DNA from 3 places in the Hypericibacter sp. genome. Region 2 is predicted to be linked to each of the others. Evidence: predicted binding sites of a transcription regulator. Region 2 holds the regulator's gene; each other region holds the start of a gene.
What was found. Region 2 encodes LexA, which represses DNA repair genes until DNA is damaged. Its sites were predicted from a motif close to ATGTTCTANTTTGGTTC; they were not measured.

Region 1 (5,324 bases), on a different contig from region 2:
GACCTTACCGATCTATCACCCCGCCTACCTGCTCCGGGCGCCCGCCCAGAAGCGCGACGCGTGGCGCGACCTGCTCCAGATCCGCGAACGGCTCGATCATCGGGCCTGAATAACCCACCCGGATTTTATCCCCAGCCCGCCACGAATTTGCCCCCACACGGCTAGGGCTTATTTACGTTTCTTCATGGTTAATTGCTCAGAGGGGAGCCTTTAACAATCCGTGGCATTTGAGGAAAATTTCGTGGTTAACCTATTTGTGGGGGTTGATTCTCCCGCAACCACAAAATCTGGGATGTCAATCCCTAAAACTTCCTTGCCACGCCGCCGAGGCTCCGTTTAGGTAGCCCCACTATGCAGATGGCAAGCACCCCTTCCGGCCTTCCGGGCCGCAATGTCAGACGAGCCATCGGACCGGTGTTGGTCCTGGCCGCCGGCCTTGCGTTCGGTTCCCACCCGGCCCACGCGGCTGGCGGGGCCTTGGCCTCGGCTGGCGGTGCCTTGCCGCTGACGGCGGCGCTGCCGCCCGCCCGCCAGCCTGATACGGGTCCGGAGATTGCCGTTCCGAAACCTCTGGAAGAGACGGACGCGGCGCGCTACCGCCAGATCTTCCGCCTCCAGAACAAAGCTGATTGGAAAGGCGCCGACGAAATCATCGGCACGCTGACCGATCTGCGGCTGATGGGCCATGTGCTGGCCCAGCGTTACCTGTCGCCCACCTACAAGACCCGCTATGCCGAGCTGTCGCAGTGGCTCAGCAAGTATGGCGACCATCCGGACGCCCCGGCGATCTATGCGTTGGCGCTGAAGAAGAAGCCCGCCAATGCCGCGAGCCCGGTCGAGCCGAACGTCTCGAGCTTCCGCGGCGGCACGCCCGACGGCGACAACAAGGGTCCCGAGCCCGAGCAATGGGCGCAAGGCCTCGAAGCCTGGCGCGACGGCAATTCCAAGCTGGCCGCCACCCTGTTCGAGCAGGCCGCCAAGGCCAGCAACGGCAATCCCTGGGTCCAATCCGCCGCCGCCTATTGGGCCGCGCGCGCCCATATCCGCAACAAGGAGCCGCAGAAGGTCAGCGAATGGCTGCGCCTGGCGGCCGGCGAGCCCCGCACCTTCTACGGCCAGCTCGCGCGCCGCGCGCTCGGCGTCGACACCGCCTTCGCCTGGGCCGATCCGACCCTGACCGCCGACGGCGCCGAAGCGCTGATGGCGACCCGTGCGGGCCAGCGTGCCCTGGCCCTCATCCAGGTCGGCCAGCGCCAGCGCGCCTCCGACGAATTCCATCTCCTGCGCCCGCAGGCGGGGCCCGAACTGACCCAGGGCATGCTCGCGATCGCCAACGAGATCGGCATGCCCTCCCTGACGCTGGGTCTGGGCGCCTCGCTCGAGGACAAGTCGGGCTTCCGCCTGGACAACGCCCTGTTCCCGACCCCGGCCTGGACGCCCAAGGGTGGCTTCAAGGTCAACCGGGCGCTGCTCTTCGCGCTGGCCCGCACGGAATCGGGCTTCAACCCCGACGCCAAGAGCCCGATGGGCGCGCTCGGCCTGATGCAGCTCATGCCGCGCACCGTGAAATATACCGCCGACCGTCTGGCGCCCACGCTGGGCAACGCCAAGCCCGACTGGAGCGACCCCGAGACCAACATGGCGCTCGGCCAGGAATATGTGCAGTACCTGCTTGAAGACTCCAACGTGAATGGCGATCTGCTGCTGATGGCGGCGGCCTACAATGCGGGTCCGGGCAATCTCGCCAAATGGCGCGACAAGCTCGCCTATGACGACGACCCGCTGCTGTTCCTGGAAAGCATGCCGGCGCGCGAGACGCGTGACTTCGCCGAGCGGGTGCTGGCGAGCATGTGGATTTACGAGCAACGGCTGGGCCAGGACGCGCCGACGCTCGATGCGCTCGCGGCCGGCGGCTGGCCCCAATATCGCCCGCAAGACGATGAGGCCGTGGCGGCGGCCAGCAATGCCTCGAATTGACGAAACGAGACCCTTCCTCCCGGTCAACATCGCCATCCTGACGATATCCGACAGCCGCACGCTGGCGAACGACACCTCCGGACAAGCCCTGAACGACATGATCACGCGCGACGGCCACAAGGTCGTGCGCCGCGAGATCGTGAAGGACGAGATCGCGCTGATCACGGGCCAGCTCAAGCACTGGATCGCCGATCCCGAGGTCGATGTGGTGATCTCGAGCGGCGGCACCGGCGTCACCGGCCGCGACGTTACGCCCGAAGCCTTCGAGCAGGTGTTCGAGAAGAAGATCGACGGGTTCGGCGAGCTCTTCCGCTGGATCAGCTTCCAGAAGGTCGGCACCTCGACCATCCAGTCGCGCGCCGTCGGCGGCGTCGCCGGTGGCACCTATCTCTTTGCACTGCCCGGATCGCCCAGCGCCTGTCGCGACGGTTGGGACGAGATCCTCAAGCACCAGCTCGACAACCGCTTCCGCCCCTGCAACCTGACCGAGCTCATGCCTCGGCTGCAGGAGCATCTGAAGCAGGCGGGATAGCGAGATGTAGCCCCTTCCCCCGCTTCGCGGGGGAGGAGACAAAAGACTCACAAATCCTTCAGCCGCTCCTCGTAATCCCGATTGTGCTTCTCGTGGGTCGACCAGAACGGCCTCGGCACGCGGCCCTCGAGATTGTCCGTCAGGATGGCGAGATGCGTGTGCCAGCCGCCGGCGACGCCGAGCAGCAGCGCGCGGTCCTTGAGGCGGCTATGGGTGACGACGAGGCGGACCTTGTCGCCCTTGGGCTCAAGCTCGAAGGTGACTTCCGAATCCTCCTTCGGGCCGCCCTCCTTGATCGTGCCCATCCAGGTCATGGCCAGCAGCCGCGGCGGGTCGCAGCGCAGCACACGAATCTCCAGCGTCACCCCGCCCGCCTTCGACTTGTAGCGCTCGGGCGTCGGTTCCTTGGTCGGCGAAAGCGAGGCGTGGTCGAAGCGGAATTCCGCCTTGCCGCCGGCCTTGAGTTCCATCGGACCGCTCGCCAGCCATTTGCCGCGTTTCTCCGATTCCGTCAGATAGGCCCAGATGCGCTCGATCGGTCCCGGCAACAGCCGCTCGAAGCGGATCGTCTCTTTGCCGGTGACGACGCCATGGTCATTCATTCTTGCCTCCTGGGTTCTTGGGATCGGGATCGCGTTTGGAATCGAGATCGGGCTGGCTGAGGGCCTCGGCCAGGGCGTCGAGGCTGTTGCGCCAGAATTGCTCGTAGAAACGCAGCCACTCGTCGGCCGCGGCCAAGGGCTGGGGATCGAGCCGGCAGAGATGCGAGCGGCCCTTCACGGTGCGTCGCACCAGCCCCGCATGCTCCAGCACCTTCACATGCTTGGAAGCGGCCGCGAACGACATGCGGAAGGGCGCCGCCAGCTCGCCGACGCTGTGCTCGCCTTCGGACAGGCTGCGAAGCATCGCGCGACGGGTCGGATCGGCCAGGGCGCGGAACAGGGTATCCAGGGGAGCCGTCTGTTGTTCAACCATAAGGTTGAGTTTAGAGCGGCTCCGCCCAATGTTCAACTGATCAGTTGAACAATTTCCCGTGGATTGTTTGTTCTTTATTTGTTCTCACGCCGCCGCTAGGCTCCCCTCATGCGCAATGAACCCGATGCCCCTCAGGGCCCCGATCCGACGATCCTGGCGCCTCAGGCCCGGAAAGGCCGTGGCGCTGTCTCCAACAAGCCGGGGCGCTATGAGCCCGGGGAACGGCCCCTGGAGGATGACGGCTGGGGCTCGGTCCAGGCCGACGAGGCCGAGGCCGCCCCCCTCCGGACGACGGTCCAGCCGGACAAGAGCAAGACCGTCATCGCCTGGAACGAGTCTCCGGACCTGGGTTTCGACCGCTCGATCAACCCCTATCGGGGCTGCGAGCATGGCTGTGTCTATTGCTTCGCCCGGCCGACCCACGCCTATCTCGGCCTGTCGCCGGGTCTCGATTTCGAGACCAAGCTCTTCGCCAAGCATGACGCCGCGGCGATCCTGGCGCGCGAGCTGGCGAAGCCCTCCTACCGGCCGGCGCCGATCGGGCTCGGCACCAACACCGACCCCTATCAGCCGATCGAGCGCGAGCTCGGCATCACCCGCCAGATCCTCGAGGTGCTGGACCGCTTCAATCATCCAGTGACGATCGTCACCAAATCGGCGCTGATCCTGCGCGACCTCGACATCCTCTCGCGCATGGCGCAACGCGGGCTGGTCGAGGCGACGGTGTCGGTGACGACGCTCGATCCCGATCTCGCCCGCAAGCTCGAGCCGCGCGCGCCGACACCGCCGCGCCGGCTGGCGGCGATCGAGGCGCTTGCCGCGGCCGGCATCTCGACCGGCGTGCTGGCGGCGCCGATGATCCCGGCCCTCAACGATCCCGAGCTGGAGGCGATCCTCGCCGCCGCCATGGCCCGGGGTGCCACCCGCGCCGGCTATGTGCTGCTGCGTCTGCCGCTCGAGATCAAGGATCTGTTCCGCGAATGGCTCGAGGCGCATGTGCCCGATCGCGCCGAGCATGTGCTGTCGCTGGTGCGCGACACCCGCGAGGGCAATCTCTATCAGGCCAAGTTCGGCACGCGCATGCGCGGCACCGGTCCCTATGCCGAGCTGCTGCGCCAGCGCTACCGCGTCGCCATGCGCAAGCTCGGCCTCGCCAAGCGCGGCGGCGGCGCCATCGGCCTGCGCAGCGATCTCTTCGCGGTGCCGAAGGGCGAGCGCCCGCAGTTCGAGCTGTTCTGACCGGACCCGCCTCCGGTCGCAGCCGGGAAATCTCAGAATTGCGGCATGAAGGAGGCCGGCAACCCGCCGATTGCGGGTTGCGGCCGGTGGCTCCGATTGCGGACAATCGGGATCCCTTCCCTCGGACCCGATCGCGAGCCCGATGCCCCACCACACGCCCCTCATCGCCACCATCGTCGTCGGCCTGGTGCTGGCTCTCATCTTCGGCACGCTGGCCCATCGCCTGCGGATCTCGCCCCTGGTGGGCTATCTGCTGGCGGGCGTGGTGGTCGGGCCCTTCACGCCCGGCTATGTCGCCGACCAGGGGCTCGCCAACGAGCTGGCCGAGATCGGCGTGATCCTGCTGATGTTCGGCGTCGGCCTGCATTTCTCGCTCAAGGATCTGCTGTCGGTGAAGGGCATCGCGATCCCGGGCGCCATCGTGCAGATCGCGGTCGCGACCCTGATGGGCGTGGCGCTGGCTTACGCGCTAGGCTGGCCCTGGGCCGAAGGCTTCGTCTTCGGCCTGGCGCTCTCGGTCGCCAGCACCGTGGTGCTGCTGCGCGCCATGCAGGAGCGCCGCCTGCTCGAGACCGAGCGCGGCAAGATCGCCGTCGGCTGG
Region 2 (5,324 bases):
CTGGGTCGTGCACGGCTCCGACGGCATGGACGAGATCACCACGACGGGTCCGACCCATGTGGCCGAGCTCAAGGGCGGCAAGGTCCGCCTGTTCGATGTCTCGCCCGAAGACATCGGCTTGCGCCGCGCGACGGCGACGGATCTCAAGGGCGGGGATTCCGCTGCCAACGCGCAGGCGCTGACCGAATTGCTGGCCGGCCACAAAGGTGCCTATCGCGACGTGGTGCTGTTCAACGCCGCGGCGACGCTGATGCTCGCGGGCAAAGCGGCCGATCTCAAGACCGGCAAGGCGCTGGCCGAGACTGCGATCGATTCCGGCAAGGCCAAGGCGGTGCTGGCCAAGCTCGTCGCCGTCACCAACGAGGTGGTGCCCGCATGAGCGACGTGCTGCAGAAGATCTGCGCCGAGAAGCTCGCCCATGTGGCGCGGCGCAAGGCCGATCGCCCATTGGTCGCGGTCGAGGCGGCCGCGAAGGCGCAAAGCCCGACGCGCGGCTTCGGCGATCGCCTGGCGGCCGCGGTCGCGGCCGGCCGCTTTGGCCTGATCGCCGAGATCAAGAAGGCCTCGCCGAGCAAGGGGCTGATCCGGGCCGATTTCGATCCGGCGAGTCTGGCCAGGTCCTACGCGGTGGGCGGAGCAACCTGCCTGTCGGTGCTGACCGACGAACCCTATTTCCAGGGGCGCGACGATTATCTGACGGCGGCCCGTGCGGCCTGCGATCTACCGGCCTTGCGCAAGGACTTCATGCTCGATCCCTACCAGATCGCCGAAGCGCGGGCGCTGGGTGCCGATTGCGTGCTGCTGATCATGGCAGCGCTCTCGGATGTGCAGGCGGCCGAGCTCGAAGCTGTCGCGCAATACTGGAAGATGGACGTGCTTGTTGAAGTTCACGATCAAGGTGAGCTCGACCGGGCGCTGAAGCTGAAGGCCCGCCTTCTGGGCATCAACAACCGCAATCTCAAGACCTTGACGGTCGATCTTGCGGTCACCGAGGCGCTGGTGCCCCGGGTGCCGAAGGATCGGCTCGTCGTCGCCGAGAGTGGCTTGGAATCGCCTGAGGATCTGGTGCGGATGAGCAAAGTTGGCGCTTCGATCTTCCTGATCGGCGAATCCCTGATGCGCCAGTCCGATGTCGCGGGAGCCACAGCGAATCTGCTGTCGCGCGCCGCGGTCGCCCGCCCCTCCGCCTGAGTCACGCGGCGATGGCAAGAAAGTCGCGCAAGGCCAAACCGGCACGCCTCACCCATTTCGACGAGGCTGGCCGCGCCCATATGGTCGATGTCTCGGCCAAGCCCGCGACCGAGCGTGTCGCCGTGGCCTCGGGCCATGTTACGGTCGCCAAGGAAACGATGCGCCTCATCCGCGCCGGCCAGATGAAGAAGGGCGACGTGCTGTCCGTGGCTGAGCTCGCGGGCATCATGGGCGCGAAACGCACCCACGAGCTCATCCCCCTCTGCCATCCGCTGGCGCTGAGCGCCCTCTCGGTCGTGCTGAAGCCGAACCTGCGCCAGAGCCGGATCGATATCATCGCGACAGTCAAGACCACCGGCCCCACCGGCGTGGAAATGGAAGCGTTGACGGCGGTCTCGATCGCGGCCCTCACCGTCTATGACATGTGCAAGGCCGTCGATCGCGGCATGGTGCTGGGCGATATCCGGCTCGAGCATAAGAGCGGCGGGAAATCCGGCACCTACGAGCGCGGGCGATGATCCCGGTCGAGCAGGCCCAGCGCGAGATCTGTGCGGCCTTCCGGCCGCTCCCTGCCGAGCAGGTCGGCCTCGCCGATGCGCTGGGTCGCGTCCTCGCCGAGGATGTGACGGCACGCGTCAGCCATCCGCCCTTCGCCGTCTCCGCGATGGATGGCTATGCGGTCCGCAGCACCGACGCGGCGACCGTGCCGGTGCGGCTCAAGCTTGTCGGCACCGCACCGGCCGGCGGTCACTATGAGGGCCGTGTCGGTCCTGGAGAGGCCGTGCGGATCCTGACCGGTGGCCCCCTGCCCAATGGCGCCGACAGCATCGTCATCCAGGAGAACGCCAAGCGCGACGGCGACAGCGTCGAGCTGACCGCCGCGGCCGAGCCGGGCCGTCATATCCGCGCCAAAGGCCAGGATTTCGAGGAAGGTCGCGTCCTCTTCCGCGCCGGGGCAAGGCTGACGGCGCGCGACATCGGACTCGCGGCCGCCGCCAACCGGCCCTGGCTCAAGGTGCGCCGTCGCCCGCGGGTCGCGATCCTCAGCACCGGCGACGAGCTGTCCATGCCGGGCGAGCCGATCGGGCCCGCCGGAATCGTCGGCTCCAACGGTCTGGCGCTGGCGGCCTTCGTGCGGGCCTGCGGCGGCGATCCGGTCGATCTCGGGATCGCGCGCGACGATGCCGGCGTACTGGCCGAGATGCTGGCGGGTGCGGCCGGCGCCGATCTCCTGATCACCACGGGTGGCGCCTCGGTTGGCGATCACGACCTGGTCCAGGAAGCGCTCGCCGGCCAGGGCATGAAGCTCGCTTTCTGGAAGATCGCCATGCGGCCCGGCAAGCCTGTCATGTTTGGCCAGCTCGGCAGCACGCCCGTACTGGGCCTCCCGGGCAATCCCGTCTCGGCCCTGGTCTGTTCGCTCCTCTTCGTCAAACCGGCCTTCGCCGTGATGGAGGGCCGCGAGGTCCTGGATGACAGCGAGACCGCCATCCTGGGCAGCGACCTCAAGGCCAATGATCAGCGGCAGGACTATCTGAGGGCGCGCCTGACCCGCAACGCGCAGGGAGCCCTGGTGGCGGCCGCGATGGAGCGCCAGGACAGCGCCATGATGGCCTTCCTGGCCCAGGCCGACGGGCTGGTCATCCGCCCGCCCCATGCGCCGGCCGCCAAGGCCGGCGAAGCTGTACGGGTTCTGCGATTCCATCGCGATTTGATGGGGCTCTAGGCCGAGTCTGATTCGCCGGTGCAGCCGACACCCGCGACTCTTGGCCTTGCCCAGCCTGTGGAAAAACCTTGACCCCTTCCGGGAACCAAACTAGAACGTGTGTCGTCGTTTAGGTTTTGTTCCATATCTTGGGGGTGCCGGTTCATCCGGCCGCGAGGAAAGCCATCAATGCTCACGCGCAAGCAGAACGAGCTCCTGCATTTCATCAATAAGCGCCTGACCGACGCGGGCGTTTCGCCTTCGTTCGACGAAATGAAGGAAGCGCTGGGATTGAAATCCAAGTCCGGCATCCATCGGCTGATCACGGGCCTGGAAGAGCGCGGCTTCATCCGCCGCCTACCCCACCGCGCCCGCGCGCTCGAGGTCTTGAAGCTGCCCGATGCGGTTGGAATCACCACCTCCACCCGGCCCACGGCCACCGGTTTCGCGCCCACGGTCATCCGCGGCGATTTCGCGGGCGCCCTGCCCGGCGCACCGCTCGCCCGCGATGTCGAGGCGGTCCAACTGCCCCTCTATGGCCGGATCGCCGCCGGCACCCCGATCGAGGCGCTGCGCGACAGCTCCAGCTTCGTCGACGTGCCGGCCGGCCTCTTGGGCCGGGGTGAGTATTACGCCCTCGAGGTCGACGGCGATTCGATGATCAATGCCGGCATCCTCGATGGCGACACGGTCGTGATCGAGCGCGTCGACAATGCCGACAACGGCACCATCGTGGTGGCCCTGGTCGACAATAACGAGGCGACATTGAAGCGGCTGCGCCGCAAGGGCGATTCGATCGCCCTCGAGCCCGCCAACCCGGCCTATGAGACGCGCATCTTCGGCCCCGATCGGGTCCGCGTTCAGGGCCGGCTGATCGGCCTGCTGCGCCGCTACTGACCGCCGGTCGGGTCCGCGCGACGGAGCGCGGGCCCTACCGAGCCTTGTCCACCTGGAGCAGCGCCAGCAGCCCTTTGAGAAGCTGCAGCGGGCTCGGCGGGCAGCCCCGGATATGAAGATCGACCGGAATGGCGGCCGATACGCCGCCCAGGCAGGCATAGCTGCCTGCGAACATGCCGCCGTCGAGCGCGCAATCGCCCGCCGCCACGACCCATTTCGGGTCGGGCGTGGCACGGTAGGTGCGTTCGAGGGCGATCTGCATGTTCCGAGTCACGGGTCCCGTGACCAGCAGCACGTCGGCATGCCGCGGCGAGGCCACGAAGCGCAGGCCGAAGCGCTCGAGATCGTAGAACGGGTTGCCGAGCGCGTTGATCTCCAGCTCGCAGCCATTGCAGGAGCCCGCATCGACCTGCCGGATGGAAAGGCTGCGCCCCAGCTTCCGCCGCGCGTCGCGTTCGAGAGCCGCCGCCAGCTCGGCCAGGGCGCTCTCCTCCGGCACGGGCGGCGGCTCGGTCAGCGTGCCCTTCGCGAGGTTGTCGAACAGGATCCTGTGCATGCCGGTCTCCCTAGAGGTCGTGGCCGGAATAGGAGCAGTTGAAGGACTTATTGCAGAGCGGAAAGTCGGCGACGATGTTGCCCTCGATCGCGGCTTCCAGCACCGGCCATTGGAACCAGGACGGATCGCGCATATGGCAGCGCGCGACCTTGCCGTCGGCGCCGAGGCGCAGCCAGACGAGGATATCGCCCCGGAACCCCTCGACGATCGCCATGCCCTCGCTTGGGTTGCCTGAGCCCTTGTCGAAGTCGATGCGGATCGGGCCCGCGGGCAAGCGGTCGAGGATCTGCTCGATCAGCGCCAGGCTCTGCTCCACTTCCCAGATCCGGATCCAGACACGGGCGTTCACATCGCCTTCGGTCGCGACCCGCACGTCGAATTGCAACTGGTCGTAGGGCGCATAGGGGAACGCGCGGCGGGCGTCGAAGTCTCGGCCCGAGGCCCGACCGACATAGCCGCCACAGCCGAACTGGCGCGCCAGCGCCGGCGTCAGCACGCCGGTGCCGACGGTACGATCCTGCAGCGAGGCGGTGTTGTCGTAGAGTTTGACCAGCGTGGGGAAATGCCGGTGCGCCTCCTGAAGCAGGCCGCGCAAGGACGCGATCCCGTCTTCGCCAAGATCGGCCGCGACGCCGCCCGGCAGGATGCGGTCTCTCATCAAACGGTGGCCGAAGCAGGCATCCGCCGCGCGCAGCACGCGCTCGCGCAAGGTCCCGCATTGCGCATGCATCACGACGAAGGAGGCATCGTTGCAGATGGCGCCGATATCGCCGAAATGATTGGCGAGACGTTCCATCTCCGCCATCAGGGCCCGGAGCCAGACGGCCCGTGCGGGGACCTCGATCTGCAACGCCGTTTCCACCGCACGCGAGAAGGCCAGGGCATAGGCCACCGTGCTGTCGCCTGACGTCCGGCCCGCGAGCTTGACGGCCTGCTCCAGGCCCGCCTCCCGCATGAGGCCGTCGATGCCCTTGT
Region 3 (5,324 bases), on a different contig from region 2:
AGCTGCCATCGCCGTTGAGCGTCAGCAGGCCATGCGCCGGGCCGCTCAGGAGTGTTGCGACCGCTCCATGACTGGTGCTTCCCGTGTCGTTCCCCAGCACACCGGGTGCCGCCAGGTTCAGCGCGCCGTCCTCGGTCAGCGTGAAAGCGTCGTTCACCCCGACCAGCGGATCGCCGGGCGTCGTCGCGTCATGTCGCGAGTCATGGTCGAGAAACGCCGGCGGCTCGTCGATTTCGCGGTAGGTGAGCGATGTTCCCGAAAGCGGGCTCAGCAGGAGCGGCGGCGCGATCTCGGTGTCCTGCAGCGCACCGACAGGATCGATCGAACCGCCATCCTCCAGCCCGTGACGGAAAAAATGGCCCTGCGAAGGGGTTGGCGATCCGTTCGCGGGGGAGGAGAGGCTCCCGAGGATCGCCTCGATATCGCCCAGGCCGTCAGCGAGCGACGGCTCGATCCGCTCGCCGAAGAGCGTGATGACGCCGCTGTTCGGCAGATCCAGGCGGATCGAGTGATCGACCCACTCGACATGCGCAGCACCGAGATCGAAGGCGAACTGGATCGCAGTGTCCACGTCGACATCGATCCCGATCGACTGACCGGGCTCGGGAGGATCGATCGTGACGACATGCGGCGGCGGCGGCGCGGTGTCGCCGGGCATGATGTCATCGAGGCGCACCCATTCGATCTGAACCGGCGCAGCTGCCGCCAGGGGATCGATTGAAAAAAGGCGCGCCATGCGGATGGCCAACATGGGCCGATCACACCGGGCGGTTGCGATGAGAAATGCGCGGATTCACTGGCGCGGGTCCGTCCTGGAAAAGCACCAAGTTTCGATTGGAAAATTTTGAGGCAAATGCATGAAGCGACAATGAAAAGTAGGGGTGAGAGCGGAACGATCCCGACCTGGAAATCGCGGAGCGATTTGCCGAAATCCAGGTCAGCATTGCTGGCGATTTTCGAAGGCCAGAAACCCAGGACCGACGTCGCCCCCGGAGCCGCGCGGGCGAATGCCGCAAGAGACCCTTCGTTTCCCAGAGAGGGCCACCCCCGCTATCGGCCAAATAATGACATTGCACGCCATGGGTTCGGCCTATATGTTCCGTTTTTGTTCTGGAGAATGGGCGCCGTGACGCGACGATCGGGAAGCGCCGATCTGCCTCTGCATCATGGCCGGGTACCTGCCTGGCTGGGCCGGCGCATGACGCGGATGGGCGCGGTCGTCACCCAGGCGATCGTCCATCATTACGGCCGCGACGAGTTCCTGCGCCGCCTGTCCCATCCGTTCTGGTTCCAGTCCTTCGGCGCCGTCATGGGCATGGACTGGCATTCCTCCGGCATCACCACCAGCGTCATCGGCGCGCTGAAACGCGGGCTGGCACCCCTGTCAGGCGAGCTGGGCCTCCATGTCTGCGGCGGACGGGGGAGCCATTCGCGGCAGACGCCGCATGAGCTCGTCGCCATCGGCGAGCGCACCGGCCTCGACGGAACGGCCCTCGCCAAGGCGAGCCGGCTGGTCGCCAAGGTCGACAGTGCCGCACTGCAGGACGGCTTCGACCTCTATCTCCATGGCTTCATCCTCGCCGAGAACGGCAAATGGGTCGTGGTGCAGCAGGGCATGAATGGCGAGACGCGCTATGCGCGCCGCTATCACTGGCTGTCGGAGGATCTGAAGAGCTTCGTCGAGGCGCCGCACCAGGCGATCGACGGCGAGAACCTGGGCGAGATCGTCAATCTCACCGACCGGCGAGCCGCCGCCTCGCGCCAGAGCCAGATCGATCTGCTGCGCGATCTGGGCCCCGATCGCATCGTCGGCGAGGTCGCGGCATGGCGGGGCCAATCATCGCCGGCGGCAGCGCCGCCCGAAGCCCCGTTCCTGCCGCATCTCGTCATGCCGGCGCATCACGACGTGCGACCGAAGGATGTCATGATGCGCCGCCTGCATGGCGCGCTCGCCGCCGCGGCCGATTCCGCGCCCGCCGATTTCAGCGAGCTGTTGCTGGTGCCGGGCGTCGGTGCCCGAACGGTTCATTCGCTCGCCATGGCGGCCGAGATCATCCATGGCGCGCCCTGCCGGTTCGCCGATCCGGCGCGCTTCTCGCTGGCGCATGGCGGCAAGGACCGGCATCCCTATCCGGTGCCGCTCAAGGTCTATGACCAGACCATCGCCATCCTCAAATCCGCCGTCGAGAAGGCGAAGCTCGGCAATGACGAGCGGCTCGATGCGATCCACCGGCTGGACGAACAGACGCGCCGGCTGGAGCGAACGGCGACGGGCCCGTCGCTGCCGGCCTTCATCGGCGAGGAACGCCGACGCTCGCATGAGTATGGCGGGCGCAGCGTCTTCGGCTGGGAGCCGGCACCCATGCCCGCCGTCCAATCGGAATCCTAGTCGGCGGCGGCGACGCTCTGCTACGGCGCCTTCGCGCGCGCGATCGCGGCATAGTCGATCGGCTGATGGCGATCGATCGCGAGCTCGGCGGGCGGCATGGGATATTTGAGTCCCGTCGCGCAATTGAAGAGCAGGCAGCGATCCTGCGGACCGACGCGTCCGTCCTTCAAAGCCTGTTGATAGGCCGCGAAGGTGGCAGCACCCTCGGGGCAGAGCAGCAGCCCCTCCTCTTTCGCGACGGTCTCTTGCGCCGCGACGATCGCGTCGTCATCGACCGCGATCGCAAATCCGCCGCTCTCCCGCACCGCGCGCAGGATGAGGAAATCGCCGATCGCGACGGGCACGCGAATGCCGGCCGCGACCGTATGCGCGTTCGGCCACAGCTCGGCATGCTCGCTGCCTTCCTGATAAGCCTTCACGATGGGCGCGCAGCCCGTGGCCTGGACCGCGATCATCTTGGGCCGCTTGGCGCCGATCCAGCCGATGGCCTCGAGCTCCTCGAAGGCCTTCCACATGCCGATCAGGCCGGTGCCACCGCCGGTCGGATAGAAGATCGCATCGGGCAGTTCCCAACCCATTTGCTCCGCCAGCTCCAGCCCCATGGTCTTCTTGCCCTCGATCCGATAGGGCTCCTTCAGGGTCGAGAGGTCGAACCAGCCGACGGCCTCCTTGCCGCTGGCGACGATCTTGCCGCAATCGTTGATCAGGCCGTTGACGCGATAGACCGTCGCCCCTTGCAGGGCGATCTCCCGCACATTGACGTCCGGCGTATCGGCGGGACAGAAGACCGTGCTGCGCATGCCGGCACGCGAGGCATAGGCCGCCATTGCGGCGCCGGCATTGCCATTGGTCGGCATGGCGAGATGCTGGAGCCCGAGCTCCTTCGCCATGGCGACCGCGAGCGCCAGCCCGCGCGCCTTGAAAGATCCCGTCGGCAAGCGGCCTTCATCCTTGACGATGATCCTGTCGGCGCCCGCACCCAACGCGCGCGCCAGGCGCGGCAGCGGGATCAACGGCGTCATCACCTCGCCCAGCTCGACGACATTCTTCGCGTGACGCACCGGCAGGAACTCGCGATAGCGCCAGAATCCGCCCGTCCGTTCCGCCAGCGCCTTCTTCGAGACGGCCTTGGCGAGGGCCGCCAAATCGTAGCGCACCAACAACGGCTTGCCCGCTTTGGACAGCCCATGCAGCCGGTCGGCTTCATAGCGCTCGCCCGTCATCGAGCATTCCAAATGGGTGACGAAGGTCGGCCGCGGTTCGGCTTCGGGGGAAACGGATGTCATTGAACGCCCTTGAGGTGATGAGTTCGGATGGCGGGGCGCAACGATCAGCGGTCTGCAGCCGCAAGACAAGGGCTCGCGCGCGGGCGCCAATGATGTCCTGCCGGGCGCCGGAAACAGGCCCTGGAAACAGAAAATGCCCCGGAGGGGCATTGGCTGGATCACGACGGTTTTTCGAGAAACTGGAGCGGGCGAAGGGATTCGAACCCTCGACCCCAACCTTGGCAAGGTTGTGCTCTACCCCTGAGCTACGCCCGCATCCGTTTGGGTACTCGACAGCGTCGGCCTTGTCTTAAAGACCGCCCCCGTCAAGGGCGCCAGATAATAGCGACCGGAGTCAGCATTGCAAGCCTGCGGTTGCCAGCGGCTTAAGATGCGACCGCTTGTCTCGAAGCCGCAGGAATCCGCGGCTTTTTGAAGCTCCGTGACGGACGCCCGGCGGTTTTGGAGGCCGGCGGGGTTGCCGATGGTGCCGGCGCCCCCTAAGACTGGCGCCCCGAACGACCTCCATAACAACTCAAGACCGAACCTAGCCATGTCGGACGCCACCGCCCCTGCCGCCGCCCTGCCGACCAGCCCGGAAGCCGTGATCCAGCGCCTCGCCGATCTCGGCATCGAGACCGAGGTCCATCGCCATGCGCCGGTCTTCACCGTCGAGGAATCCCAGGCGCTGCGCGGCGACCTGGCCGGCGGCCATATCAAGAACCTGTTCCTGCGCAACAAGAAGGGCGACCAGATGTGGCTGGTGGTGGTCGAGGAGACCCGTCGCATGGATCTGAAGGCGCTGGCGCCCAAGATCGGAGGCGACAAGCTCTCCTTCGGCAGCCCGGACCGGCTGATGACCTATCTGGGCGTGCTGCCGGGCTCGGTGACGCCGCTCGCCCTCATCAACGACAAGGCCCGCATGGTCCAGCCGGTGCTGGACCGGGCTCTACTGTCGATGGACCCGCTCCATTGCCACCCGTTGACCAACGACATGACCCTGTCGCTGGCGCCGGCCGGCCTGCTCAAGTTCATCGAGGCTTGCGGGCATAAGCCGATCTTCCTCGACCTGTGAGAAGGGCGGCGGCCCTCGCCGGCGAGCTTCGCCTTGCCGACAACAGGGTTAAGGTCCGGGATATTGCCGGGCGGGGTTGCCAGACGCTCCGCAAAACGCCATTTATCTTTGCAAATTCGGAACCATAGGAAGATCGATCATGGAGACGCTTATCGGCCAGGGTAACGCGCCGGCTCACGCCAATGGCGCCGCGGCCCCGGTCAAGGACAGCAGCGATCAGGACTTCATGGTGGACGTCATCGATGCCTCGATGACGGTGCCGGTGATCGTCGATTTCTGGGCGACCTGGTGCGGGCCCTGCAAGACGCTCGGGCCCGTGCTCGAGAAGGTCGTGAAAGAAGCCAAGGGCGCGGTCAGGCTGGTGAAGATCGACGTGGACAAGAATCCCGCGGTCGCCGGCCAGCTCCGAATCAAAACGATCCCGATGGTTTACGCCTTCTTCCAGGGTCGACCGGTGGACGCCTTCGAGGGTGCGCAACCCGAGAGCGTGATCAAACAGTTCGTGCAGCGTCTCGCCAAGTCGGCGGGTGCTGCGGCCGGCCCCTCGCCGATCGAGGAAGCGCTCGAGCATGCCGAGGCCGCGCTGAAGGAAGGC

Region 1: a site for LexA is predicted at 3,552-3,568, ahead of ACREE8_RS03025 (PA0069 family radical SAM protein). Genes of this name have one in related genera too.
Region 3: a site for LexA is predicted at 1,095-1,111, ahead of ACREE8_RS07105 (DUF763 domain-containing protein). Genes of this name have one in related genera too.

Annotation. Positions count from the first base shown of each region.
Region 1 covers NZ_JBOHKS010000041.1:2,397-7,720, reverse strand. Annotated here, with positions in the region: gene ACREE8_RS03050 (uracil-DNA glycosylase) at 1-109, shown strand, start outside; gene ACREE8_RS03045 (lytic transglycosylase domain-containing protein) at 415-1,977, shown strand; gene moaB (molybdenum cofactor biosynthesis protein B) at 1,964-2,509, shown strand; gene ACREE8_RS03035 (SRPBCC family protein) at 2,557-3,111, opposite strand; gene ACREE8_RS03030 (ArsR/SmtB family transcription factor) at 3,104-3,484, opposite strand; gene ACREE8_RS03025 (PA0069 family radical SAM protein) at 3,593-4,723, shown strand; gene ybaL (YbaL family putative K(+) efflux transporter) at 4,866-5,324, shown strand, end outside.
Region 2 covers NZ_JBOHKS010000300.1:8,229-13,552, forward strand. Annotated here, with positions in the region: gene trpD (anthranilate phosphoribosyltransferase) at 1-379, shown strand, start outside; gene trpC (indole-3-glycerol phosphate synthase TrpC) at 376-1,191, shown strand; gene moaC (cyclic pyranopterin monophosphate synthase MoaC) at 1,203-1,709, shown strand; gene ACREE8_RS24405 (molybdopterin molybdotransferase MoeA) at 1,706-2,917, shown strand; gene lexA (transcriptional repressor LexA) at 3,086-3,793, shown strand; gene ACREE8_RS24415 (NADH-quinone oxidoreductase subunit B family protein) at 3,828-4,349, opposite strand; gene ACREE8_RS24420 (hydrogenase expression protein HypE) at 4,360-5,324, opposite strand, start outside.
Region 3 covers NZ_JBOHKS010000095.1:9,536-14,859, reverse strand. Annotated here, with positions in the region: partial or broken gene ACREE8_RS07110 (cadherin-like domain-containing protein) at 1-751, opposite strand, end outside; gene ACREE8_RS07105 (DUF763 domain-containing protein) at 1,127-2,389, shown strand; gene ACREE8_RS07100 (threonine synthase) at 2,410-3,675, opposite strand; tRNA gene ACREE8_RS07095 (tRNA-Gly) at 3,856-3,930, opposite strand; gene ACREE8_RS07090 (prolyl-tRNA synthetase associated domain-containing protein) at 4,208-4,729, shown strand; gene ACREE8_RS07085 (tetratricopeptide repeat protein) at 4,869-5,324, shown strand, end outside.